2 regions of the Corallincola luteus genome follow, and region 2 is predicted to be linked to the other one. Evidence: predicted binding sites of a transcription regulator. Region 2 holds the regulator's gene; the other holds the start of a gene.

Region 1 (4,932 bases), on a different contig from region 2:
AAGCCTGTGTTAACGGCGATTAAGTGCGCGGAGTATAGCGCAAGGGGGATATGATTGGCGAGCCGGAGGGCTCGCCAATCATGGAGAAGATAATCGCCTTCAACGATAAAACAGGCGCTATTCAGCCACGCCTATTTCATCCGACTGCATACTCTTACCTTGCATGATGGAGATCTCAACACGGCGATTGCGACGTCGGCTATCCACTGTTTTATTGGGTTCCAAAGGTTGCGTATCCGCTCGCCCTTCCACCGCCAAACGATGTTCATCGAAACCTGAAACTTTCACCATCTCATGAGCTACCGCCACCGCACGCTGGGCACTCAAATCCCAGTTCGAACGGTACAACTCGGAACTGATACGCTGGTTATCAGTATGACCTGACACAGTGATCACCCCTGGCACCTCGTTCAGTAACTTGGCAATATTCTGAATAATAGGCTTAAACTGCGGCTGCAAAAAAGCCGAACCAGAGGGGAAAGAGCCTTTTTCACGCACACGGATGGTGATCTGTTGACCTAACGCTTCAAGCTCCAACGCACCATCTTCAATCTGCTCTTCCAGCTGCTCAGCCAACCGTTTCATTAACTCTTCAAGCTGCTCTTGGTTAGCCGCTTCAGCTTCTGACGGCGTTGCTGGAGTGGCATCGGTAGAGGTCGAGTCTGCCGCACCACCACGGGCATCGCCCCGTTGCTTCAAGCGCCCCCCCGCAGAGTCTTCATCACCCGCCTGAAACTCCAGGGTCTGCTGGGTAACTTCGACAGTTTGCTGTTGGATATTCTCAATCGGTGTAGGATCAGGGCGGCCGGGACGAAACTCCTGAGCAATGACACTGGTGCCTTTGGGGATATCTTTCACTTCAATCTGATTCTGTACACCGAAGGCATACTTCATAGAACCAGCGATCTGCTTAAACTTCATCACATCCATTTCTGAAAATGCCAGCAACAGCACGAAAAAGCACATCAGCAATGACATCAAGTCCGCAAAAGTCCCCATGTAGGCAGGTAGCCCAGGGGGGGGACATTTGTGGTCTTCATCGACTTCAGCCATGGTTCAACTCGCCTATTCGCCGGTGGTATCAACCTGGCGCTTACTTTCGGCCAGATAATTTTTCAGCAATGCTTCGATCACCCGAGGGTTCTGACCATCCTGAATACCCAGAATAGAATCCAGAATTAACTTGCGATTAAGCTTCTCCTCTTCTGCGCGCAGGTTCAATTTAGCCGTAATAGGGATCGCCACCATGTTTGCCAGAATGGCACCATACAATGTTGTCAGCAACGCTACCGCCATCGCCGGGCCAATCGATTTGGGATCATCCATGTTCGACAACATAGCCACCAAGCCGATCAGGGTACCAATCATCCCCATGGCAGGAGCCACATCCCCTAGCGCTTTAAAGAAGCTGGCACCAAACTCGTGACGACTTGCCGTCATCTGAATATCTTTTTGCAAGGTGTCGCGAACCACTTCGGCATCATGGCCGTCGACCAGCATGTCCACGCCTTTCTGCATAAAGGAGTTACCAATCTCAGCCTCCTCCAATGCTAGGAAGCCGCCCTTACGCGCAGCGTCAGCCATCTCGACCGCTTTCTCAATCAAGTCTTCTGGGCGCTCAAGTTTGAACATAAAAGCTTTTGCCGTGATCTTTAGCGCAGCGAAAAACTGGCCAATAGAAAACTGCATCATCACCACAAACATTGAACCAATCAGTACGATCAGCACCGATGGCACATCGAAAAACATAGTGAGGTCGCCACCCAGTATCATTGCCATGACGACGAAACCGAATGCGCCAACCAGGCCTATTAGCGTTGCCAGATCCACTCAATACTCCTGTTTGTTCTAAGTTGCGTATACAGCACCAAAGTCATCAACGATTTGGTATTACGCATATTGCTCGCTATCATAGCTTTGCCGTTGCGCCATCGCAAAGCGCAACTCGACAAAAATGAGCTCCAGCAAGCATCTGTTTTGACCCACATTTTCATTATCGTCGGATAATCTGTAAGCGTTAGCTGTTTTATTCGAAATGCCTGCGTCAGATCACTCGATTACTGCGATACTCAAATCATAGCAACTCTATAATGATTAACGTCACTTGAATGTTTGTTAACAAATTGACCCTTTTCCAGCACTGGGGTACCTTTGCCGCGACACTTTGACAGGAGCCGGTATGGCAGCAAAAAAACCGGAAAATATGACCTTTGAAGCGACCCTCGACGAACTCGAGAGTATCGTGACAACCTTAGAGCAGGGCGATCTTCCTCTGGAAGACGCGCTACGCCAGTTTGAACGCGGTGTTGGCCTGTCACGGGCAGGGCAACAAAAATTGCAGCAAGCTGAGCAACAAGTAAAAGTGTTGTTGCAAGAGCAAGGTGAAGAACAGCTGATCGATATGTCTCAGGATGAACAGCGGTCGTGACTATCAAACAACAATTGATAAGTCGGCAAGCAACTGTTGACCAAGTGATCCAGCAACAGCTGGCGGCATTACCCCAAGATGCGCCCCGATTAAGGGATGCGATGCACCATGCAGCACTGCTTGGCGGCAAGCGTATAAGGCCGTTTTTGGTGTATGAAACAGGCCGTATGCTGGGTGCGACAGATCAACAATTAACACCAGCGGCAGCAGCGATTGAGTATGTCCACGCATACTCACTAACCCACGATGATCTGCCAGCGATGGACAACGATGCATTGCGCCGTGGCCAGCCCACCTGTCACGTCGCCTTTGATGAGGCAACCGCTATCCTAGCTGGTGATGCGCTGCAGACCTTAGCTTTTGAAGTACTCAGCCAGGCTGACCAGCTAAGCGCTGAATGCCGAATCGCCTTAATCCAGCAGTTATCACGAGCCAGTGGTTATCTGGGCATGTGTGGGGGGCAGGCGATGGACATTGCCGCCACCGACCAGCAGATAAGCTTACCGCAACTGAAAGCGATCCATAGTGCCAAGACTGGCGCCTTGATCAGAGCAGCTGTTCGTATGGGAGCAATTATTGGCAACGCATCAGCTGAAGTAACAGGCAAGTTAGACAACTATGCCAAGGCCATTGGTCTCGCTTTTCAGGTTCAGGACGATATCCTTGATGTCACTAGTGACACCAAGACCCTAGGTAAACCTCAGGGCTCCGATAGCGAATTAAACAAAAGTACCTATCCTGTACTGTTAGGGCTTGAAGGGGCACAGCAGCATGCTTCAAGCTTACTCGACGAAGCACTACACGCTTTGCAGGGATTACCGTACAATTCAGACAATCTGGCCGAGTTTGCACGCTTCGTTGTGCAACGGTCTCGCTAATAGAACGAATAAGAACAATAAGATGAGTGTGGATATAAACGACTATCCGTTGCTGGCCAAGGCGCCACTACCGCCTAACCTAAGAGAACTTCCCCAAGATCAGTTGCCGCAGCTTTGCGACGAACTGCGTCGTTTTTTACTTGCTTCTGTTAGTCAAAGTGCTGGACACCTGGCTTCTGGGTTGGGGACGGTGGAACTCACCGTCGCCCTGCATTATGTCTATAACACTCCCTTTGACCGTCTCCTTTGGGATGTGGGTCATCAGGCCTATCCTCACAAAATTCTCACTGGTCGTCGCGATCAGATGGAAACCATCAAGAAGAAGGACGGATTGCACCCCTTCCCTTGGCGTGAGGAAAGCGAATACGACACTTTGGGTGTCGGTCATTCATCTACTTCAATCAGTGCCGCGCTGGCAATGGCGGTAGCGGCTGAACGAGAGCAACAAGGGCGTAAAGTTGTCGCGGTGATCGGGGATGGCGCGGTAACCGCAGGCATGGCGTTCGAAGCGATGAACCATGCAGGCGATATTGATCCCAACATGTTGGTTATTCTGAATGACAACGAGATGTCGATTTCAGAAAACGTTGGCGCACTAAACAACCATTTAGCCCGCGTACTGTCAGGTAGTCTTTATACCAGTATTCGCGAAGGCGGTAAGAAAGTCCTGTCCGGCCTTCCCCCCATTAAAGAGTTAGCGCGTCGCACTGAAGAGCACCTCAAAGGTATGGTCGTACCCGGCACATTTTTTGAAGAGCTCGGTTTTAACTATATTGGCCCCATTGATGGCCACGATGTCGATGCTTTGGTAGAAACCCTGCATAACATGCGTCAGCTAAATGGTCCGCAGTTACTGCACGTAATGACCAAGAAGGGTAAAGGGTACGCTCCAGCTGAAAATGACCCTATCGGTTATCACGCGGTGCCGAAATTTAATCCAGATGAGGCGCAGCTGCCCAAATCAACACCAAGTCACCCTACCTATTCAAAAGTTTTCGGTGATTGGCTGTGTGATATGGCAAAACAGGACGACAAACTCCTGGCTATCACTCCTGCCATGCGCGAAGGTTCAGGTATGGTGCGTTTCAGTCAGGAACACCCCGATAAGTATTTTGATGTCGCTATCGCCGAGCAACATGCTGTCACCCTCGCTGCGGGTTTCGCCTGCGAAGAATATAAGCCTGTGGTCGCTATCTATTCTACGTTTCTGCAACGGGGTTACGACCAACTGATCCACGATGTGGCGATCCAGGACTTGCCAGTACTGTTTGCCATCGATCGTGCCGGTGTTGTTGGCTCCGATGGCCCAACGCACCAGGGCGCTTATGACATTAGCTTTATGCGCTGCATCCCCAACATGGTGATCATGGTACCAGCCGATGAAAATGAGTGCCGCCAGATGCTCTATACCGGCCATCAGTTGCAACAACCTGCTGCAGTGCGCTACCCACGGGGTCAAGGACCAGGAGTTGCGCTGGAAGAGGATATGGTGGCCCTACCTGTAGGCCAGTCCCGCACCATAAGAACGAGCCAGGCTACAGAAAACAAAGTCGCTATTCTTAGTTTTGGTACCTTACTTGAACGTTGTAAAGCAGTAGCTGACGCGCTGGATGCCACGCTAGTTGA
Region 2 (4,932 bases):
GCTTCACTATACCGCAACGTGGCTTTCCAGAGGCCTCACGAATATCAGGCATCTCAATGCCGTGATCGACGGAGTTACGCACCAGATGCACCAAAGGATCTGCAAGCGCCTCAACTAGGTTTTTATCTAGATCGGTTTCTTCCCCTTCCAGTACCAGGTTGATCTCTTTCTTCAAGCTTCTGGCAAGATCTCGTACAACCCGGGGGAAACGACCAAATACTTTCTTGATCGGTTGCATCCGGGTCTTCATCACGCCGCCCTGCAAATCGGCAGTCACAACGTCAAGGTTCGCTACCGCTTTTGCCAGGTCTTCGTCATCACGACTAGCACCGACCAAACTCACCAAACGGTTACGTACTAAAACCAGCTCACCGACCATATTCATAATTTGGTCGAGTCTCGCCGTATCAACACGAACCGTGGCTTCCGCCTGAGGTGTCACAGGTTTAGCTGGCGCTTTAGGTTTTGCTGCCGCTGCGGGAGCTTTCGCCGCCGGCTTGGCGGGTGCTTTTGCCGCGGCTTCCTCCGCTTTAGGCTTCGCCGGTTCAGGTTTCGGTGTCGGTGCAGGTTTTTGCACTGGTGCCTTCGCTGCGGGCGCTGCCGGAGCGGCCCCCTCTAGGGTTGGCCCCTTTCCTTGACCATGAAGCTGATCCAATAACGCCTCAAACTCGTCATCCGAGATCTCATCATCACCAGCTGCAGGCGCAGGGTCCGAAGCTGGTGTTGCTGGTACATCAGGTTGACCACTGTGCTGACCTTTACCGTGCAACTGGTCTAATAGCGCTTCAAATTCATCATCGGTAATATCGCCATCATCTGCCGATGGTGCGGCGGACTCAACGGTAGGGCCACCACCTGGGCCATGTAGCTCATCTAATAAGGCTTCAAATTCATCATCTGAAATCTCATCAATGCCACCTTCCGCGCGATGCTGCTCCGCTTCAACCACCTCAGGGTCATTGGCGAGCTCTTCCACGACATCTTCAACGACAGGTTCAGATTCGGGTTCAGCAGGGGCTTCTGCACCTTCAGGCGAACTGAGACGATGCAGCTCGTGTAATAGCTCAGGGTCAGCGGCTGTGAGGGGTTCACCACCTTGAACCTGACCAAACATTTCATTGACGCTATCCAACGCTTGAAGGATCACATCCATCAACTCTGGGGTAACTTGTCTTTTTCCTTGGCGCAATACGTCAAAAACGTTCTCTGCGCCGTGGCAAGCATCCACAAGTTCAGCCAACGAAAGAAATCCTGCACCGCCTTTTACCGTGTGAAAGCCACGGAAAATTGCATTTAACAGGTCAGAATCTTCCGGATTGTTTTCCAAATCGACCAACTGTTCTTGCAGTTGTTCGAGAATTTCACCGGCTTCTACCAGGAAGTCCTGGAGGATTTCCTCATCAACTTCAAACCCCATGGGCGGCTTTCCCCTTAAAATCCGAGACTGGACAGAAGATCATCAACATCATCTTGATCGTTGACTACGTCTTCTCTCTCTGCTGCATCAACTATCGGGCCTTCAGCCTCAATTTGAGATGCACTGGTTTCTTCCACTTTCTCTGGAGCACCGAACACTTTCAGCAGATGAATGAGGTTGTCCTCAACTTCTGTTACTAATTCGATGACTCTCCGTATTACCTGTCCGGTTAGATCCTGAAAATCCTGCGCCATCAGAACCTCGGTCAGACGTTCTCTAAGTACATCTGAGTCCTTTTCGGCAGATTCAAGGAAATCATTAAGACTATGGCACAACTCTTTGAACTGACCCCGCTCTATCTGCCTCTCCATCAAGGATTTCCATGATGGCATTAGCTTGGCAAGCTCTGAATGCATACGATCAGCGATGGGCAGACTGGCATCCACGGCGTCCATCGTGCGGTTAGCCGCATCTTCAGTTTTCTCTAAAACGTAATTTAATCGTTGTGTCGCATCTGGAATATCGTCAGTGGCCAACTTACCTAAGCGCGGATCAAGTTGAAAATCCTGCAAAGCGTCATGCAATTGGCGTGTGAGTTTGCCGACCTCGGAAAACAGGTCGCTGGAGAACGCCGGATGCGACGTTGAAAGTAACTGCTGCGCCTTCGCTTCTTCCCCTTCTTCTAGGAGTGAAACCAAGTGTTTAGCCTGCTCAAGCGTTAAGCTTGGCAGATTTGAATCAGCCATAAAGCTCCCCTTTGCACCGCATTAACCCAGACGCTCAAAAACCTTGTCGAGCTTTTCTTTCAGCGTAGCGGCTGTAAAAGGCTTCACGATGTAACCGTTTACTCCGGCTTGAGCAGCAGCGATGATCTGTTCTTTCTTCGCTTCCGCTGTCACCATGAGTACCGGTAAGCTTTTCAGCTTATCGTCAGCTCTAATAGCACGTAATAAATCAATCCCCTGCATGCCTGGCATATTCCAGTCGGTGACAACAAAATCAAAATCACCACCCTGTAACATAGGCAGCGCAGTGTTGCCGTCATCGGCTTCATGAGTGTTGTTAAAACCCAGATCCCGCAGCAGGTTTTTGATGATGCGCCTCATCGTTGAGAAATCATCAACGATCAGAATTTTCATGCTTGTATCCAAGACGCCCTCCAGTGAGCTTTACGTGACTGTGACGCAACACAATGTTGGTCAGCTAGTCCAATGTTTCATTCTGGCTTTAAGCCGATGCATCGCCTGCGAGTGAATTTGACTGATACGTGATTCACTCACGTCCAGTACCTCCCCAATTTCTCGCAGATTTAGCTCTTCATCATAGTAGAGCGATAACACCAGCGCTTCCCGCTCTGGTAGGCTTTTGATGGCGGTCACAAGAGCGCTTTGAAAACGCTCTGATTCTATGCCATCAAAAGGCAGACTTCTTGTCGTATCCTGATCTCCGCTTATCACATCATCGGATACACCGAGATCTTCTAAGCCTATGATCTTCCCTGTACTTACTTCGTTAAGAATATGATGGTAGTCCTGCACCGTGATATCAAGTTTTTGAGCGATTTCTGTGTCCAATGCATCACGACCGAGCTCTTGCTCCAAGCTAGTGATGGCATCAGCAACACGCCGACTGTTACGGTGGACGGAACGAGGGGCCCAATCACCCTTACGGATCTCATCGAGCATGGCTCCACGAATGCGGATCCCGGCAAAGGTTTCAAAGCTAGCGCCTTTGGTGCCATCATAGTTTTTGCTGGCTTCCAGCAAACCTATCATGCCCGATTGGATCAAATCATCCAGCTGTACATTAGCTGGCAAACGCCCTTTGAGGTGGTGCGCGATACGCTTTACCAAACCAGCGTGTTGCTCAACAATCGTTTGGCGCTGCTCTGCGATATAGGCCGCGGCTTTATTCACGCGTTTATTCTTCGATTAATTCAGGGTTCTGTAGCAATTGTTCAATAAAAAACTCTAAGTGGCCTGTCGGTTGTGATGGAATCGGCCAATTCACAGCCTTGGCTGCCAAGGTTCTAAAAGCAATAGATGCAGCAGATTTTGGAAACGCATCAGCTACCACTTGTTGCTTACGTACCGCTTTACGCACGTTTTCGTCAAAAGGAATGGTCGCAACCAACTCTAATGCGACATCGAGAAAACGATCCGTGACTCGCGTAAGTTTAGCAAACAACTCCTGACCTTCCCGCAAGCTTCTCACCATATTGGCGACAATCTTAAAACGGAACACGCCGTGTTCGCGGCTTAATAGCTTGATCAACGCATAGGCGTCGGTAATTGAAGTGGGTTCATCACAAACCACCACCATGACATCCTGAGCTGCGCGAGAAAAACTCAACACCATCTCAGAGATACCTGCCGCAGTATCAACAAGCAGGACATCAAACTCCGTCCGCAATTCGCTAAACGCGCGGATCAGTCCAGCATGTTGCGTTGGCGACAATTCAACCATTGATTGTGTGCCAGAAGAGGCTGGAACGATCTTGATACCTTTGGGACCATCCAACAGGATGTCATCCAAATCGACTTCACCAGAAAGCACATGGGATAGATTATGCTGCACCCGCAGGCCTAGCATCACATCTACGTTACCCAAGCCTAAATCGGCATCCAGCACCAATACCCGCTTTCCCTGTTCGGCCATGGCCACTGCGGTATTGATCGACACATTCGTTTTGCCTACGCCACCTTTACCACCGGTGACGGCAATTACTTTTACCATCTGAGCGCGCTTCATTTTTCTTAAACCACTCGCCTGGTCGGAAAACTCATTAATCATATAATTCAGAATTCATCTCACTGAATGCATCGGTTGTCCAGAGATAACCCTCACCCTGGCTATTACTTTCCATCAGCTCTGTTGCTTTCGTCACAAGATATGCAGGATCTGCGACCTGAATATCTTCTGGAACCCTTTGTCCATCGGTAAGATACCCGATTGGCAAAGCGTTTTGAATTGTAACACTTAGAATTTCCCCTAAACTCAAACACTCATCAAGTTTGGTGAAAATACAACCTGCCAGCGGTATGCGACGGAAGTGAGAAACGGCTTCTTGTAATACTTGTCGCTGAGCCGTTGCCGATAACACCAAATAGTTCTTAATCTGATGCTCACTATTACTCATCAATGTCTGCAACTGTTCTGTCAAACGAGTATCACGCTGTCCCATTCCCGCGGTATCTATTAATACCAATGAGCGATGACGCAACTGGTGTAATACATTTGCTAACTCATCAGCGTCTTTCGCGACTTTTACCGGACAACCAAGAATACGACCGTAAGTCGACAGCTGCTCATGAGCACCGATACGGTAGGTATCTGTTGTAACTAACGCCACCTGATCCACACCATATTGCATCGCATAACGCGCAGCGATTTTGGCGATAGTCGTGGTCTTACCAACCCCTGTTGGTCCCAACAGGGCAACAATACCGCCGTCACGCATGATTTCATCATTATTAGTCAATAATTGGTCGGCGACCAGCTGTTGAACTTTAGGC

The links. The regulator FliA, encoded in region 2, starts transcription of late flagellar genes. The targets are predictions, from matches to a motif close to CTAAAGNTNNNNNNNNNNNNGCCGATA.
Region 1: pomA (flagellar motor protein PomA) is a predicted target of FliA. The motif match lies at 1,995-2,021, and genes of this name have one in related genera.

The regions. Positions count from the first base shown of each region.
Region 1 covers NZ_SJXE01000005.1:59,141-64,072, reverse strand. The annotation lists gene EZV61_RS11375 (flagellar motor protein MotB) at 118-1,053, opposite strand; gene pomA (flagellar motor protein PomA) at 1,066-1,830, opposite strand; gene xseB (exodeoxyribonuclease VII small subunit) at 2,180-2,428, shown strand; gene ispA ((2E,6E)-farnesyl diphosphate synthase) at 2,431-3,306, shown strand; gene dxs (1-deoxy-D-xylulose-5-phosphate synthase) at 3,329-4,932, shown strand, end outside.
Region 2 covers NZ_SJXE01000001.1:1,225,286-1,230,217, reverse strand. The annotation lists gene EZV61_RS05430 (chemotaxis protein CheA) at 1-1,417, opposite strand, end outside; gene EZV61_RS05425 (protein phosphatase CheZ) at 1,432-2,163, opposite strand; gene cheY (chemotaxis response regulator CheY) at 2,185-2,568, opposite strand; gene EZV61_RS05415 (RNA polymerase sigma factor FliA) at 2,617-3,333, opposite strand; gene EZV61_RS05410 (MinD/ParA family ATP-binding protein) at 3,338-4,210, opposite strand; gene flhF (flagellar biosynthesis GTPase FlhF) at 4,203-4,932, opposite strand, start outside.